4 regions of the Metabacillus sp. SLBN-84 genome follow, and region 1 is predicted to be linked to each of the others. Evidence: riboswitches for the same ligand, from Rfam matches in the RefSeq annotation. Region 1 holds a riboswitch; each other region holds the start of a gene.
The links. A riboswitch is a leader RNA that binds a small molecule or an ion and turns the genes downstream of it on or off. The one in region 1 is predicted to bind S-adenosylmethionine.

Region 1 (4,196 bases):
TTAATCTGCCCGGCTTGTGATTGAGTTTTTCTGCAAAACGGTTCAGCTGGGGGTGATAAATGATGGGTTGGTCCATTGGAGCATTGTAGAGGTGAAAGCGGTGGTTTACAAAGACGACAAATGGTTCGAGGGGAAACTTGATGCTTTGATCCTGGAGGAGCCGAGTGAGCAAGGCTTCACTTCTTTTGAGCTGAAGCAGGGGGTTTTTCATTTCTTTTTTGGCCGGGGTCGACCATCTTTCTTCTTCTGCGAAGTAATCACCTTCAGAGTTCTTTACATTGAATACGTACATTTTATCAGGTTTGATAAACAGGGAATCAATTTGTACGAATGATCCGCTGATTTCAAAAAGCAGATCGCTTAATACTATGCCATCCCCTCCTTTCTCAATAAGCCACTGCTCAAAATACTTTTCTCCTTCAAAGCCTTTTTCGAGATTCCGCAATTGATTAAGAGCTTCCTCATCCAGCATACTTCTGGCGTTCAAGCTCCGGTAAACAAGCAATTCCCGGTTTTCCTTTAAGTCCTTCAACTAATAAACATCCCCTTTCGTTTTTATCAGATCCATCAATTCCTCATTCATTTTTTCAGTTCCATAAATCAATTCCCCTTCCTTAATTTCGGATCAATCACCACCTGCCCTTCCTTCTTTACACATCCATCATAAAACAATACTATTCCCACCGGCAAAAACCCAAAATCAAATTTTCCCCATAAAAAAACAGCAAACGCATAGGCGCTTACTGTTGTTCTTTTTTAAAATAAGTCCAGCCGTCTTCCTGATAGACCTTTCCTGCTTTCATAAGTGAGCCGAGCGCACGCTTGAATGCCCCTTTGCTCATGTTGAAGCGTTCTTTGATGTCATCGGGATCGCTCTTGTCAAAGAAGGGCATGGCTCCTCCTCTTTCTTCCATGTAATCACAGATCACTTGTGCATCCTCATCCAATGCCTCATGTTTGAATGGAAGGAGAGAAACGTTAAGGGTGCCGTCTTCCTTCACATCAACAACTCGTCCTGTTACAAGTTCGCCAAGACGCGGCTCTCTTTTGCGCTGGGAGGAGTGGATGAATCCTTTGTAGCCTTCTTCAGTTATGATGAAAGAACCGGCAATAATGATTCGGTAGACTCTGCCAGTAACAGTCTGATTGTTCCGGACTCCTGCAGCCGGGACGATGTTTTCCTGCATGACATCTTCCGTTGCAAGTTTTGTGAAAAATCTTCCGTTTTTCGTCACTTTCAGGGAACAGTAGAGCTTGTCGCCTTCTTTTGGCCATACACTTACATAGGCCGGAAGAATATCGTTGTCGACAAGTGCATCTTTTGAAAGGCCAATGTCGACGAATGCCCCCATGTCTTCCCTGACACTGACTACTTCTACCCATCCGAACCGGTCTTCTGATATCGTCGGCTTTTTCATTGTTGCAGCGAGACGGTCTTCATGGTCCACAATCAGGTACACCTCAACCTCATCCAATTCTTCAATTGGTTCAGTGATTTCCGTTTTGTGAAGCAGTACTCGGCTTTCTCCATCTGCTAAATAATATCCGTAATCTACTTTTTCATCTATTTTAAGCGTCATAAACGTTCCGGGATTCATGTGTTCGTTCCTTCCTTTGCAGCTGAACTGCCGTTAGTTGTTATATCATGTACATTCTACTATAATCTAAAGATAATACAAACTTTTGGGAGGATTCTTATGGCCAAGGACAGTTCGTTTGATATTGTGTCGAAGGTGGATATGCCTGAGGTAACAAATGCCATCACGATGACGATGAAAGAAATCGGCACACGCTATGATTTTAAAGGAAGCAAAAGCAGCATCACGCTTGAAAAAGAGGAGCTTGTTTTAGTTTCTGATGATGAGTTCAAAATGGATCAGCTGAAGGATGTGTTCATTTCAAAACTGATCAAGCGCAATGTGGCAACGCGCAATATTGATTACGGAAAAATTGAAGGCGCATCAGGCGGCACCATCCGCCAGCGTGCAAAGCTTGTCCAGGGTATTGATAAGGACAATGCGAAAAAGATTAACGCGATCATAAAAAATGCAGGGCTTAAAGTGAAAACGCAGGTTCAGGATGATCAGGTCCGCGTAACCGGCAAAAGCAAGGACGACCTGCAGCAGGTGATTGCAGCTGTCCGCGGAGCGGATCTGCCGATCGATGTTCAGTTCATTAATTTCAGATAAACGCGTGGACTCAGCAGGTTTTTCCTGCTGGGTCTTTTTTTATCCGGACTGTGGCAAGAATTCCTCATCAATTCAGAAAACTTTTACTTTTCGCACTTGAATCTCCTGAAAAAAACATGTAAATTAGATATAATATCATTTAGCCAATTTCATATTTTTGATTCTTATCTAGAGAAGCTGAGGGACTGGCCCGTCGAAGCTTCAGCAACCTGGCGTAAACCAAGGTGCTAATTCCAGCGATGCATCCATCGGACGATAAGAAGAAGTCATGCATACTCAAAAGTCTTCTTCTTGGAAGGCTTTTTTCTTTTTCCCATTATCAGCTGTATTTTAGGAGGTTTATAGCTTTGGCACTTTTAACAGACTTGCAGACAAAAATTCTGATCGGGGACGGAGCAATGGGCACCCTGCTTTATTCCCACGGTGTGGACCGGTGTTTTGAAGAACTGAACCTGTCAAAACCCGATGACATTCTGAATGTTCATAAGGCGTATCTTGATGCCGGAGCTGATGTCATTCAGACAAATACGTACGGGGCCAATTATATCAAGCTGTCGAGATACGGGCTTGAAGATGAGGTGCGCGCCATTAACCGCAAGGCTGTGCAGATTGCAAAGCAAGCTGCGGAAGGCACCTCAGCCTATGTCCTCGGAACAATCGGCGGGGTCCGTGCTTTTAAAAAGGGCTCTTATTCGCTTGAGGACCTGCGGCGAAATTTCAGGGAGCAGCTTTATCTTCTGCTGAACGAAGAGCCGGACGGCCTCCTGCTTGAAACGTATTATGATCTTGAAGAAATGAAGACGGTTCTTGAGATTGCAAGAAAAGAAACAGACTTGCCGATTATAACGAACATTTCCCTTCATGAAATCGGCGTTCTTCAGGACGGTACTCCTCTTTCTGACGGCCTGTCCCAGCTTGAGGAGCTCGGGGCGAATGTTGTCGGGCTGAACTGCAGGCTTGGGCCATATCATATGCTCTCATCTCTGGAAGAAGTTCCTCTTCCCGAAAAGGCCTTCCTGTCTGTTTATCCGAACAGCAGCCTCCCGACCATTGAGGAAGGCAGACTTGTTTACGGATCCGGTGAAAAATACTTCGCTGAAAGCGCACTTGCTTTTAGAAATCAGGGTGCGAGATTAATAGGCGGCTGCTGCGGAACGACTCCTGATCATATCAGGGCGATGGCTTCTGCACTTAAAGGACTGCCTCCAGTGACAGAAAAGAAGGTGAAAGCTAGGAAAGAAGAAATCTCCATTGCCTCAGCTGCCGAGAGAAAGTATCCTCCGCTGCAGGATATCGTAAAAGAAAAACGATCCATTATTGTCGAGCTTGACCCGCCGAAAAAGCTCGGTATTGAAAAATTTTTAAAAGGAGCAAAGGCCCTTCAGGAGGCTGGAATCGATGCCTTAACTCTTGCGGATAACTCTCTTGCTTCCCCAAGAATCAGCAATGGCGCGATGGGATCCATTGTCCAGCAGACCCATGGACTCCGCTCGCTGATCCATATTACGTGCCGTGACCGGAATTTAATTGGCCTGCAGTCACATTTAATGGGTCTCCATACTCTCGGCTTAACAGATGTTTTAGCCATAACAGGAGATCCGTCCAAAATCGGGGATTTCCCGGGGGCAACTTCTGTTTATGACCTTTCTTCCTTTGACTTGATCAGTCTGATTAAGCAATTTAATGACGGGCTTTCTTACTCAGGAAAACCGCTTGGCGAAAAAACGAACTTCTCAGTTGCCGCCGCCTTTAACCCGAATGTGAAGTACCTTGATAAAGCCGTTAAAAGGCTGGAGAAAAAAATAGCGTGCGGCGCTGATTATTTTATCTCCCAGCCGATCTATTCCGAAAAACAGCTGCTTGATGTCTATGAAGAAACAAAACACTTAACCGTACCGGTTTATATCGGCATTATGCCGCTCACCAGCAGCCGGAATGCCGAATTTATTCATAATGAGATTCCGGGCATTACCCTGTCTGACAGCATCCGCGAAAAAATGGCCAATG
Region 2 (4,196 bases), 810 kb from region 1:
TTTGTCTGCCCAGAAATCATTGAAGAACTGCCTCATGTACTTAGAAAATACGGGTTTGACCACATAACTGATTGCATCGGAAGGAGCTATAAGCATGAACGTGAGACCGCTGATTATCGCGCTTGATTTTAAGGATGCTGCTGAAATAGGAGAATTCCTGGGAAAAATGTCCGGACAGAAGCTGTATGTAAAAGTGGGAATGGAACTGTTTTACAGAGAAGGTCCTGCGGTGATTGATCAGCTGAAATCAGGCGGCCATGAGATTTTCCTTGATCTTAAGCTCCATGATATTCCCGAAACCGTGAAAAAAGCGATGAGGGGTCTTGCCGGACTCGGAGTCAATCTCGTCAATGTGCATGCGGCCGGCGGCAGTGCCATGATGGAAGCGGCAATGGAAGGTCTAGAGGCCGGAACACCTGCAGGCTCCAAGCGTCCCGCCTGCATTGCTGTCACTCAGCTGACAAGCACGTCGGCAGAGATGCTGAAAAACGAATTGTTGATCAGCACTAGCCTTGATGACACCGTATTAAGCTACGCTAAGCTTGCTGCAAAAAGCGGCCTTGACGGTATTGTGTGCTCTTCTCTGGAGGTGCCCCGCATCTACAGCGAGCTTCCCCGCTCGTTTATGACCGTAACACCCGGCATACGCATGAGCGGTGATGCAGTAAATGACCAGGTCAGGGTGGCAACTCCTGAAAAAGCGAGAGAGCTCGGCTCAACTGCCATTGTGGCAGGACGGAGCATCACCAAAGCACCGGATCCGCTTTCAGCCTATACTCAAATGAAAAACGCCTGGGAGGGACTGCCTGTATGAACCATCAAATTGCCGAACAACTGCTGACAATCGAAGCTGTATTCCTTAGCCCTAATGATCCGTTTACATGGTCAAGCGGGCTCAAATCACCGATCTACTGTGATAACCGCCTGACGCTCTCTTATCCGGAGGTAAGAAAAAACATTGCAGAAGGTCTGTCCGCTCTGATCAGAGAGCATTACCCTCAAGCTGAAATGATTGCAGGCACGGCTACTGCAGGAATTCCTCATGCTGCTTGGGTAAGCGACCTGTTGAATTTGCCGATGTCTTATGTAAGAAGCAAGCCGAAAGGGCACGGAAAGGGCAATCAGATTGAAGGGAAGGTCCGCGAAGGCCAGAAAGTGGTTGTAGTGGAGGATTTGATTTCAACCGGGGGAAGCGTGATTACAGCCGTCAGAGCGCTTAGAGAAGCTGGCTGTGAAGTCATCGGCGTTGTCTCCATTTTCACATACGAACTTCAAAAAGGGACAGAGATGCTTGAGGAAGAAGGAATTCATTCCGTATCACTGACGGACTATTCTTCCCTGATTGAAACAGCTCTGAAAAAAGGCTCCATTCAAAAAGAAGACTTAGCCAAGCTGAAGAAATGGCGTGAAAATCCATCGTCAGAAGAATGGCTGAACGTATAAATGACAAAGGCATCAGGAGCAGCTGATGCCTTTTTTATTTCCATATCAGCATGCTTCCGGAAAAGCACAGTATGCTGATCAGCAAAAAGCCAATTCTGAATCCATTTTTTTGCCATGGTGCAGGTAGCAGTTTCCCGCTGAGTTTAAATCCCGCAAAACCGATCATCCCGAAGCCCTTCATCACTCCGCGTTCCGCTTTCATTTTTTCAAAAATGGCTGGGTCATCAATCTCCATTGCCGCATAAGCTAATGAAAATCCGCCTAAAGCATAAAAAACGGCAGCTGCACTTAACAATATAAAAATAATTCTCACCTCCCGGACGAACTTTACTACACCTTATTCCGGCCCTGTAAATCTAGCACTTTTTTATCATGTTAAGAATAATATTTTAAGCTGCAATTGTGTCCAGCTTCAGCGCCCAACACCTCTGCCAGAACAAAATCCCCCAAAAAGTCAAGACCGGACTTTTCGGGTGATTTCTTATCTGGCTGCCGGAGCTAACCGTGCGCTTCCGCATTTATTTAATTCCGATCGAAAAACTAAGGTTGACAGAAACCTCAATTGTGATAAAATTTAGAAAAATATAATAAACTTATCCAGAGAGGCGGAGGGAACTGGCCCTGTGAAGCCCGGCAACCTGCATGTATGCAAGGTGCTACATCCAGCAAAATGAAACCCATTTTGGAAGATAAGGTTGATGCCTGAACAGTCTTTCAAACCGGAAGGCTTTTTTTAATGGGAAAGAAACGGGGGACCACTGTGGGGAAGGATCAACATCTTGATGCTGTTATTGACAGGCTTAAGGAATTGCTCGGCACAATGAACTACGGTTCTGTAACACTTATCGTTCAGGACGGAAAAGTGATCCAGCTTGAAAAAAATGAAAAAATCAGAATGAAATAAGAGATGCTGACTGGATAAAACGGAGGCATTTTAACGAAATGCGGGATCCTGTGATCGGGTTGAAAAACCGATTGCATAATCAGGACCCAAGGTGAGGAGAAGATCAGCATGCTTACGTATAAAACATGGCAGGAGCATGAGCAGAATTTTGAAACAGACGACGGGTACAGCGGCGCATTGAATGTGCTGAACTGGGCTTACGGGCATTACGGGGATGAGATTGTCTATGCCTGCAGCTTTGGCATTGAGGGCATCGTTCTCATTGACCTGATTTCAAAAGTAAAACCGGATGCCGCGATTGTTTTTCTTGATACAGATGTTCATTTCAAGGAAACCTACGAAACGATTGAACGTGTAAAAGAAAAATATCCCAAGCTCCGAATTACGATGAAAAAACCTGCACTTACTCTAGCAGAGCAAGCTGAACAGCATGGAGATAAGCTTTGGGAGACGAATCCGAATCAATGCTGTGCAATCAGAAAGCTTCAGCCGCTGAATGAAACACTCTCTCAGTCAGAAGCGTGGATTTCGGGGCTTCGGAGAGAGCAGTCTGAAACCAGGAAACATGTGCAGTTTATCAATAAAGACGACAAGTTTCAGTCGGTAAAAGTCTGTCCACTCATTCACTGGACGTGGAAAGATGTCTGGCGCTATGTTCATAAAAATGACCTCCCGTATAATCCTCTCCATGATCAGGGATACCCGAGCATCGGCTGTTTCCACTGTACAGCGCCTGCGTTCAGTGCAGACGATCTGCGTTCGGGCAGATGGAGCGGCCAGGGCAAAACAGAATGCGGCCTGCATGGATAAGGGGGGATTGCCGTGCTTGAACTGGGTGCGCTTGCCATCAGTCTCTTTTTCGCCATGAACATTGGAGCGAGCGGAGCCGCCGCTTCCATGGGAGTAGCTTACGGCTCCGGCGCAGTTCCTAAAGCCCGGCATGCCCTTTTAATATGTGCCATCGGTGTTTTTGCTGGAGCGTATCTTGGCGGGGGAGAGGTTGTTAAGACCATAAGTGCAGGAATTATTCCGCAGGATATCATTAATGTGAAAATTGTGCTGATTATTGTTTTGTCTGCAACAAGTTCTCTGTTTCTTGCAAACCTTCTTGGCATCCCGCTGTCGACAAGCGAGGTGACGGTTGGAGCCGTTGTGGGAGTGGGTATTGCCTACCAAATCCTATTTATCAAATCACTTTTAGTCATTATGATGTTCTGGGTGATTGTCCCCGTTGCAGCTTTCGGAATTGCCTGGCTGTTCGGAAAAGGACTTTATAAAGTGCAGCATAAGCCGTTCTTTAAAGACCGTCCGCTCCTTACTGTCATCCTGATTCTGGCCGGATTTTTCGAGGCCTTCTCTGCTGGAATGAACAATGTGGCAAACGCAGTAGGGCCGCTTGTCGGGGCAGGCATGATTTCTGTATCGGACGGAACGCTGATCGGAGGGGCGTTTGTTGCTCTTGGAGCGATCTTTCTCGGCAAAAAAGTGCTCGAAACAAACGGCAAGAAAATTACCCGATATTCAAAACCTGAAGGGATTCTGATATCCGGAACAGGTGCGGGACTTGTGATTGTCAGTTCCATTTTCGGACTTCCCGTCCCTCTGACGCAGGTAACTTCATCAGCTATTATCGGACTTGGAATGGCGAAAAGCGGGAGCGAGATCCTTCAAAAGCATATCGTGAAGAAAATCATCCGGATCTGGATTGTTTCACCGCTGTTTTCACTTGCCATATCGTATATGCTTGTCAAACTGTTTTTAGAAAAGGATATGTATTCCCTTATCGTTCTTCTGAGTGTCATGCTGGCAACCCTTGGTACACTGAGCCTGATGAAGGCGATCCGGGATG
Region 3 (4,196 bases), 100 kb from region 1:
TCTATCCTCTGTTTCAGTCGCCTTTATCTGGTCGTTTATTTACGATCCAAACCTTGGGCTCCTTAAAACCATTCTTACAGGGCTGCAGCTTGATTTCCTGGCACAGAACTGGCTAGGTGATGAGAAAATCGCCATCTTTTCAATTGCTGTCGTGCAAGTATGGTTTCATACAGGACAGATGATTATCATTTTTGTTGCCGGTCTTCAGAGTATTCCTGCCGATCTTTACGAGGTGGCAAAAATAGAAGGGGCAAGCAGATGGCAGACGTTCAAAAAAGTCACATGGCCGCTTGTAGCTCCCGCAGCAACCATCGTTGTGGCCTACACAACGATCCAGTCCTTTAAGGCGTTCGATCTGATCTTTGCCATGACTCGGGGTGGTCCGAACTATTCAACGGAGATTATCGCAACCCTGATCTACACAACCGCATTCAGAAGCTTTAAATTCGGCTATGCATCAGCAGAATCAGTTATTTTTATGGCCGTTATTGCCCTGATTACGTTTGTGCAGTTTAAAGCATTGCGCGCAAACAGGGTCGACTACTGAGGAAAGGGTGACGAACGTTGAAAGGAACAAAGTACGGACTCATATTGATCTATGCAGCCATTATCATCATTCCGATTTTCGCCATCTTTTTAACAACGTTTAAAACGATTGCTGAAATGTATGAAAATGTGCTAGGACTGCCTGAACGGTTTTCGGTGTCAAATTACATATCTATTTTTCAAGAGCAGTCGATGGGCCTTTATTTTCAAAACAGCTCGATTGTCACGCTTGTATCCGTCTTTCTGACGCTGTTTTTTGCAAGCCTGATCGCCTATGCCATCACGCGAATCGGCGGTGTATTCAGCGCTGCTGTGTTCGGTTTCTTTACACTTGGCATGATGATTCCTGCGCAGGTGAACATGATTCCGCTCTATCAGCTGATTTTTCAGCTGAAGCTGACGAACAGTCTTGTGGGGCTGATGATCGTCAACATTGCGGCTACCTTGCCCGTTGCTGTTTTTATCCTCACCGGATTCATGAAAACTCTGCCGAAATCGTTATTTGAAGCAGGATCCATTGACGGCGCCGGGAACTGGCTGATGTACCGCAAAATTGCCTTGCCGCTCTCGCTTCCATCGCTGTCGGCTACAGCCATTTTTCTGTTCGTGATGCACTGGAACGACCTGCTTTATCCCTTGCTTTTCATCACGAAAGATGAATATAAGACCTTGCCGCTTGCTCTCCTTGAATTCCAGGGGGAGTACATGACAAACTATCCGATGCTGTTCACAGGTGTGATGATCGCATCTGCTCCGCTGATTATCGCCTACATCTTCCTTCAGAAATATTTCATTGCGGGAATGACAGCAGGCTCAGTGAAGGGCTGAGTTTTTTGCCTAAACCTCTTGCATTTATGAAAAAAGTGAGGTAAGGTAATAAAAACATTTAAAAAATTCATACTATTTATTCTTATCCAGAGAGGTGGAGGGTTCTGGCCCTGTGAAACCTCAGCAACCGGAAAAGATCAGGCGGATGCCTGTTCGAACCAAGGTGCTAATTCCAGCAAGCTTGTATGCTTGGGAGATAAGAGGAAGCCAGTTTCGCAGAACCAAGCGTCTTCTTCTTATATGAGGAAGGCGCTTTTTATTTTTCCAATGTATACAAGACAGCCCGGTCCAGGGCGTGTAAAAAGAAGAAATGACAAACAGGATGGTGTTTAAACATGTCGGAACGCATTGAAACAACTTTGGCGCAAATCGGGAATCGCAGTGAAAACATAACGGGAACGGTAAACCCCCCCGTCTACTTTTCAACAGCCTACAGACATAATGGAATCGGGGAATCAACAGGGTTTGATTACATCAGGACGGGGAATCCGACGAGAACGATTTTAGAAAAAGCAATTGCAGATCTTGAGCACGGCGATCAGGGGTATGCGTTCAGTTCTGGAATGGCGGCCATTCAGACGCTGATGGCCCTGTTTAAAAGCGGGGATGAACTGATCGTCTCCTCCGATTTGTACGGCGGAACATACCGCTTGTTTGAGCGTGAATGGCGCAAATACGGCCTTGTTTTCCATTATGCGGATTTTAAAGACGGGGACTGTACAAAGCAGCTGATCAATGACCGCACAAAGGCGATTTTTCTGGAGACTCCGACAAATCCTTTGATGCAGGAAACAGAGGTCAGCGATATAGCCGAAATTGCACGGGAACACAATTTGCTGCTGATAGTTGATAATACGTTCTACACGCCGATTCTGCAGAAGCCGATTTTAGACGGAGCCGATATTGTCATTCACAGTGCAACCAAATATTTGGGCGGACATAACGATGTACTTGCAGGCCTTGTCGTCGCAAAAGGCAAAGAGCTGTGCGAAGAGCTCGCACAGCATCATAATGCAATAGGCGGAGTGCTCTCCCCGTTTGATTCATGGCTTTTGATCCGCGGGATGAAGACACTTGCTTTAAGGATGAATCAGCATGAAAAAAATGCAGGACAGCTTGCGGCATTTTTGGAGAGCCAATCCGAAGTAACAGATGTTTTGTATCCGGGTAAAGGCGGAATGCTTTCGTTCAGGCTGCAAAAGGAAGAGTGGGTCAACCCGTTTTTAAAAGCTCTGAAGACAATAACATTCGCAGAGAGCCTCGGAGGCGTGGAGAGCTTTATCACATATCCGGCCACACAGACACATATGGATATTCCTGAAGAGATCAGAGCAGCAAACGGCGTATGCAACCGCCTCCTGCGCTTTTCAGTCGGAATTGAACACGCAGGTGATCTGGAGCGGGATCTGGTTCAGGCATTTGAACTTATGAAGGAGGCAGATAAAGTTGAGCAGCGGTAAGTGGACATTTGAGACGAAACTGCTTCACAACAGTCATAAGGCGCAGAAAGACACAGGGGCGGTCAGCGTTCCCATCCATCATTCATCAACGTTTCATCAGTTTGATTTTGACGATTACGGTAAATTCGACTACGGGCGTTCAGGCAATCCGACCCGGGAAACACTCGAGCAGGCCATCACCGAACTTGAAGGCGGAACGAGAGGCTTTGCTTTTGCATCCGGGATGGCAGCAATCTCCACCTGTTTTCTGCTCCTGTCAAAAGGCGACCACGTCCTGATTACAGAGGATGTGTACGGGGGAACGTACCGGATTATCACAGACGTTCTCAGCAGATTCGGCATTGAATACAGCTTTGTTGATATGACGGATCTCCATGAAGTGGCCTCGCATATCCGGCCCAACACGAAAGTCATTTACGTTGAAACACCGTCCAATCCTTTGTTGAAAATTACGGATATCCGCGGAATTACAAAGCTTGCAAAGGCAAACGGATGCCTGACGTTTTTAGATAATACGTTTTTGACTCCAGCCCTGCAGCGGCCGATTGAACTCGGTGTGGACATCGTCCTTCACAGCGCCACCAAATTCCTTGCCGGACACAGCGATGTCCTTGCAGGCCTTGCCGTTGTTAAAGGGGAGGAGCTTGCTGCGAGAGTACAGAAACTGCAGAACGCATTCGGGGCCGTGCTCGGCGTCCAGGACTGCTGGCTCGTTCTCCGCGGCATGAAAACATTGAACGTAAGGCTGCAGCAGTCCAGTGAGTCTGCACGAAAACTCGCAGACTATTTATCCCGTCATAAAGCGGTCCGGAACGTCTACTACCCGGGACTAACCTTTCATCCGGGACACTCGATCCAGCGGTATCAGGCAGACGGTCCCGGGGCTGTCCTGTCTTTCACACTGGCAAACGAGGATGCCGTCCGCACGCTCGTTAAAAATGTTGAGCTGCCGGTATTTGCGGTAAGCCTTGGAGCGGTCGAGTCCATACTGTCCTATCCGGCCAGAATGTCCCACGCAGCGATGCCAAAAGAAGAAAGGGAGCGCCGCGGAATAACGGACGGACTTCTCCGCATCAGCGTCGGACTGGAAAATGCGGATGATCTGATCAAAGATTTTGACCAGGCACTTGCAAAACTGCCGGCGAGTGCAGTGGAGAATAAATTAAGAGCTTAATAGAAAACATGGAGCTTGCAGCAGACGGTTTTCAGAGAAGAGTATATGGCCTCAAATGAAAGAAAAACATCTGAAAAAACAGAGAAAACACATTTTTCCATCCTTGAAAGAATGATATAGTTTTAGGGAAAGGTGGGAAAATGTGTGGGCTGTTTAGGGTTTTTGTTCAGGATTTTCTTTCTGCTGGG
Region 4 (4,196 bases), 2.6 Mb from region 1:
CGGTTATCAGATCCGCTGACACCGATTTTTACATCCACCTCTTCTTTTCCGCTTGCTGTTTTATTTCCGCATCCTGCAGCAAAAGCAGCAAGTGCTGCAATGAGCGTTAAAATGATCCATTTTTTCATCATTGTTCTCTCCTATCGTCTTCTGATTTTTTTCGATAAAATGTTTCCTGAAGTCTGCAGTCCTTGAACAAGGACAACAAGAATGGCCACTGTTATGATCATGACAACCGTGTCAAAGCGCTGGTAGCCGTATGTAATGGCGAGATCTCCAAGCCCGCCTCCGCCGACAGCCCCTGCCATCGCAGATGCGCCGACAAGTCCGACTGTCGCAATCGTAAGACTTAATACAAGCGAGCTTAATGCTTCCGGAACAATAAATTTAAAGATAATCTGGCTTGGCGTTGCCCCCATTGCTTCTGCCGCTTCAATGACTCCCGGGTCAACTTCAAGCAGCGAGTTCTCTATTAATCTGGCAATATAAGGACCTGCGTAAAAGACAAGCGGCACAACAGCTGCAGCTGTTCCGATCGACGTTCCGACAATCAGTCTCGTCAGCGGAACAATCGCCACCATCAAAATGATGAACGGCACTGACCGGAAGAGATTCACAATCCCGTTCAGGATGTTAAAAATAATGGCATTTTCCCATAGATGCCCCTTTCGGGTAATGACCAGCAGCACGCCGAGCGGAAGGCCGATCAACGTGGAGAAAAGCAGGGAAAAACCTGTCATTGCGAGTGTTTCGACTAAAGCATCAATTATTTGCTGAGAATCAACTAGCATGTGCATTCACCTCTTTCACTGATACGTTCTCCTGGTTCATCACCAGAAGCGCTCTTTTTATTTCACTTTCTGTCCCCTGAAGTTCAACGATTAAGTGTCCAAACGGAATTCCCTGAAGCTCCGTAATGTTGCCGAACAGGACGTTGATATGGAGGTCAAATCGTTTCGCAATCTGCGAAAGGAGCGGCTGTCCTGAGGATTTGCCGACAAAGTTAATTTTGAAAATCTGTGCCTGGCTGTTTTCCTCCTGAACAAGCTTCAGGACCGATTCGGGAATAGAATCATTCAGAACAGAGCTGACAAAGTTTGAAGCGGTCTTTGTTTTCGGATTTGAGAAAACCTCAAACACAGAGCCTGATTCGATGATTTTCCCGCCTTCAATCACGGCCACTGTATCGCAAACCTCTCTGATAACTGACATTTCATGCGTGATCATGAGAATCGTAATGTTGTATTCATCGTTGATTTTTTTCAAAAGCTTCAGAATCGAAGCTGTTGTCTGAGGATCAAGCGCTGAGGTAGCTTCATCGCACAATAGAATGGATGGCTGGGTAGCAAGTGCTCTTGCAATTCCGACACGCTGTTTCTGGCCGCCTGATAACTGATCAGGGTACTGATTCGCTTTGTCCTCAAGTCCTACAAACGAGAGCAGCTCAGCAACCCGCTCCTTAATGACTTTCGGCGAGGCCTTTGAGAGAAGCAGCGGCATCGCCACATTTGCATAGACCGTTTTTGAATTCAGCAGATTGAAATGCTGAAACACCATGCCAATTTTCCGTTTGACTCCTCGCACATCCTTTTTGGAGAGAGCCGTCAAGTCAAGTCCATCAACAATGATCTGTCCTGCTGTTGGACGCTCGAGCAGGTTTACCGTGCGGATCAGCGTGCTTTTGCCCGCTCCGCTGAATCCGATAACTCCGCAAATTTCCCCTTTTTTCACCTCTAGATCAATGCCGTCAAGGGCTTTCACTTCATTGCCGCCGCTTTCGTATACCTTTGTGACGCCTTTAAATTCAATCATCTATGTAACCTCCCATTTATTTTGCATTAAAAAAACCCTCTTCTATCCGACAAGAAGAGGGCATGGCATAACGAATCACCGGTTCTCTTCTCATCTCCCAGGCAATCGCCTGCTGGAATTGGCACAGTACTTTTTCAAAAGTCCGCTGCCGAAGCATCATGGGGCCAGTCCCTCCGCTTCTCTGGATAAGAAAATCATGATTTAGTTTTGAAAAATAAAAACCTCTCCCTGAAAGACAGGAAGAGGCTGGATCTGCAAAAAAAGACCGTTCGCTCTTCTCATCTCTCAGGCTTCACGCCTGCTGGAGTTGGCACAGTTCTCATAATGAGTCCGCTGCCGAGGTTTCAAAGGGCCATATCCCTCCACCTCTCGTGATAAGAAGCTATATTTTCGATGTGTCTTACTTTACTCTCGTATTTTCTAAAAGTCAACACTTTTTTAAAAAATCAGTTGGACTGCTTAGAAAGTCTGCGGAATTTAAACTGCTGCCACTGAAAACGGATAAAGCAGCCGATGCAAAAACCGAGAATCGCAACAAATGCAGCAATGGCAACCATAATAGTCGCCGCATAGGCAAGCACCGTCCAGTCAAGCATGTGTCCGGCAAACCCAAGGCTCAGGCAGATCACTGCTATCACCTGATTAAACTGCTGCTGATCAAAATCTTCTTGTATATAGGCTGAAGGCTCTTTTTTCAAAAAGATGCCTGCAGCTTTCATAATCGGGTTTACTTTAAACAGCAGTCCCATAATTCCGGCCGTAAGAGGCACCAGTAAAAAAGCGCCCATGCCGCTGATCCAGAACGCTGCAGCGGATAGAACGATCACCCATTGATTGACTAACACTAGAGGTTTTGGAATGGTTTTCACACTAAAACCCACCTGTCTGATTGGAATATAAGTATTTTACTCCAGGCAGGCAACTTTGTGAAGAGGATTGCTTAAGGAAGTGATTGACAGCTATCTCTCCAGCATGATAAGATCATTAAAACCAACTAAACCAATAAGAATTAAATATAAACTATCAAGAGTGAACGAGAGATCTGGCTCCATGACTTCACAGCAGCCGCCGCACGCCGGAAAGGTGCTCCAACCAGCAAAGCACGATGCTTTGGCCGATAAAGACAAACCCTCTCTTGTCAGCTGTAAGCAGGAGAGGGTTTTTTAGTTCAAAATTGATTGGGAGGAAATGATGATGACGACGAAACATGTGCCTGTCCTTGCAGGAGCTGAAAGCTTTTTTCATAAAGGAAATGAGATCGGCATTCTTCTGTGCCACGGATTTGCCGGTACGCCTCAGAGTGTAGGCGAGCTTGGAAAACTTTTGGCCGCAAAGGGCTATACCGTTTATGCCCCGCGCCTGAAAGGCCACGGAACTACTCCCCTCGATTTTGAAGACTGCTGCTTTACAGACTGGATTCAAAATATCGAAGAAGCCTATAAAAAGCTTAGAAAAGTGTGTCGCAGGATCTTTGTTGCCGGGCAGTCCATGGGCGGAATATTAGCGGCTCACCTTGCCTGCAGGCACCAGGAAATTGACGGCCTTATCACCATCAATGCAGCACTCAGTGTTCCAGGCTATGAGGTTTTTCAGCACGAAATCGAACCCCGTTTCATTCCAGAAGGAAGACCGGATATCAAAGCGGACGATATTGAAGAAATTACGTATGAAGCCGTTCCGATTAAAGCCGTCCACAACCTGCTGACGCTCATCAATACAACGAAACCCGTGCTTTCTGAAGTAACCTGTCCGGCCCTGATTTTCAAATCAGAAGAAGACCATGTTGTTCCGGCCTCAAGCTCAGATGTTCTTTTCCATGCCATCTCATCTCCTTTTAAACAGATGGTCAGCCTCACGAATTCCTATCATGTGGCCTCAATGGATTTTGACAAAGATATCATTGCAGAAAAAACAGCCGGCTATATTGAACTTTGCTGCTCCAGGGAGTATAAATTGTCTGTCTGAATCTGCTAAACTGTAGACAGGTGATGAACATGTTCTTAAAATCAATCAAACTGCTGAAAGAGAATATCCCCTCTTTTAAAACATATCCCTTTTCCATTCCGGCCATTGCCTGTATGGATGAGCTGAGGCTGACAAGCCCTGTTACTTTTTTCGTCGGTGAAAACGGCTCGGGAAAATCGACCCTGATGGAGGCCGTTGCCTATCAGTGCGGCTTTAACACTGCAGGCGGAAGCCACCATCTATACAAGCCGAGAAGCTCGGAGTCAGACCTTGGCGATTACATACGGCTCGGATGGATGCCCAAAGTGAAAAATGGTTTCTTTCTCAGAGCAGAATCTTTTTTCCAGTTTGCCTCCCATCTTGAAGAGCTCAGTGAAGATCCTCTATCAGGAGATGTCTTCGGTGCATACGGAGGAAAA

Region 2: it holds a riboswitch for S-adenosylmethionine, as region 1 does, so the genes downstream of both, RKD52_RS12755 (YezD family protein) here and RKD52_RS16910 (bifunctional homocysteine S-methyltransferase/methylenetetrahydrofolate reductase) in region 1, are expected to answer to the same signal.
Region 3: it holds a riboswitch for S-adenosylmethionine, as region 1 does, so the genes downstream of both, RKD52_RS16345 (methionine biosynthesis PLP-dependent protein) here and RKD52_RS16910 (bifunctional homocysteine S-methyltransferase/methylenetetrahydrofolate reductase) in region 1, are expected to answer to the same signal.
Region 4: it holds a riboswitch for S-adenosylmethionine, as region 1 does, so the genes downstream of both, RKD52_RS03480 (methionine ABC transporter ATP-binding protein) here and RKD52_RS16910 (bifunctional homocysteine S-methyltransferase/methylenetetrahydrofolate reductase) in region 1, are expected to answer to the same signal.

Annotation. Positions count from the first base shown of each region.
Region 1 is NZ_JBRJIP010000001.1:3,305,112-3,309,307, forward strand. Features, by position in the region: gene RKD52_RS16895 (nuclease-related domain-containing protein) at 1-532, opposite strand, end outside; gene RKD52_RS16900 (CvfB family protein) at 741-1,598, opposite strand; gene RKD52_RS16905 (YajQ family cyclic di-GMP-binding protein) at 1,698-2,189, shown strand; SAM riboswitch class I at 2,351-2,451, shown strand; gene RKD52_RS16910 (bifunctional homocysteine S-methyltransferase/methylenetetrahydrofolate reductase) at 2,537-4,196, shown strand, end outside.
Region 2 is NZ_JBRJIP010000001.1:2,493,578-2,497,773, reverse strand. Features, by position in the region: gene RKD52_RS12775 (dihydroorotate dehydrogenase) at 1-126, shown strand, start outside; gene pyrF (orotidine-5'-phosphate decarboxylase) at 95-814, shown strand; gene pyrE (orotate phosphoribosyltransferase) at 811-1,443, shown strand; gene RKD52_RS12760 (hypothetical protein) at 1,478-1,738, opposite strand; SAM riboswitch class I at 2,034-2,139, shown strand; gene RKD52_RS12755 (YezD family protein) at 2,234-2,347, shown strand; gene RKD52_RS12750 (phosphoadenylyl-sulfate reductase) at 2,456-3,157, shown strand; gene RKD52_RS12745 (anion permease) at 3,212-4,196, shown strand, end outside.
Region 3 is NZ_JBRJIP010000001.1:3,200,670-3,204,865, reverse strand. Features, by position in the region: gene RKD52_RS16355 (carbohydrate ABC transporter permease) at 1-547, shown strand, start outside; gene RKD52_RS16350 (carbohydrate ABC transporter permease) at 565-1,374, shown strand; SAM riboswitch class I at 1,454-1,577, shown strand; gene RKD52_RS16345 (methionine biosynthesis PLP-dependent protein) at 1,710-2,834, shown strand; gene metC (cystathionine beta-lyase) at 2,821-4,008, shown strand; gene RKD52_RS16335 (hypothetical protein) at 4,153-4,196, shown strand, end outside.
Region 4 is NZ_JBRJIP010000001.1:722,939-727,134, reverse strand. Features, by position in the region: gene RKD52_RS03490 (MetQ/NlpA family ABC transporter substrate-binding protein) at 1-128, opposite strand, end outside; gene RKD52_RS03485 (methionine ABC transporter permease) at 141-791, opposite strand; gene RKD52_RS03480 (methionine ABC transporter ATP-binding protein) at 781-1,812, opposite strand; SAM riboswitch class I at 1,900-2,004, opposite strand; SAM riboswitch class I at 2,088-2,193, opposite strand; gene RKD52_RS03475 (DUF4395 domain-containing protein) at 2,259-2,681, opposite strand; SAM riboswitch class I at 2,830-2,936, shown strand; gene RKD52_RS03470 (alpha/beta hydrolase) at 3,007-3,777, shown strand; gene RKD52_RS03465 (AAA family ATPase) at 3,807-4,196, shown strand, end outside.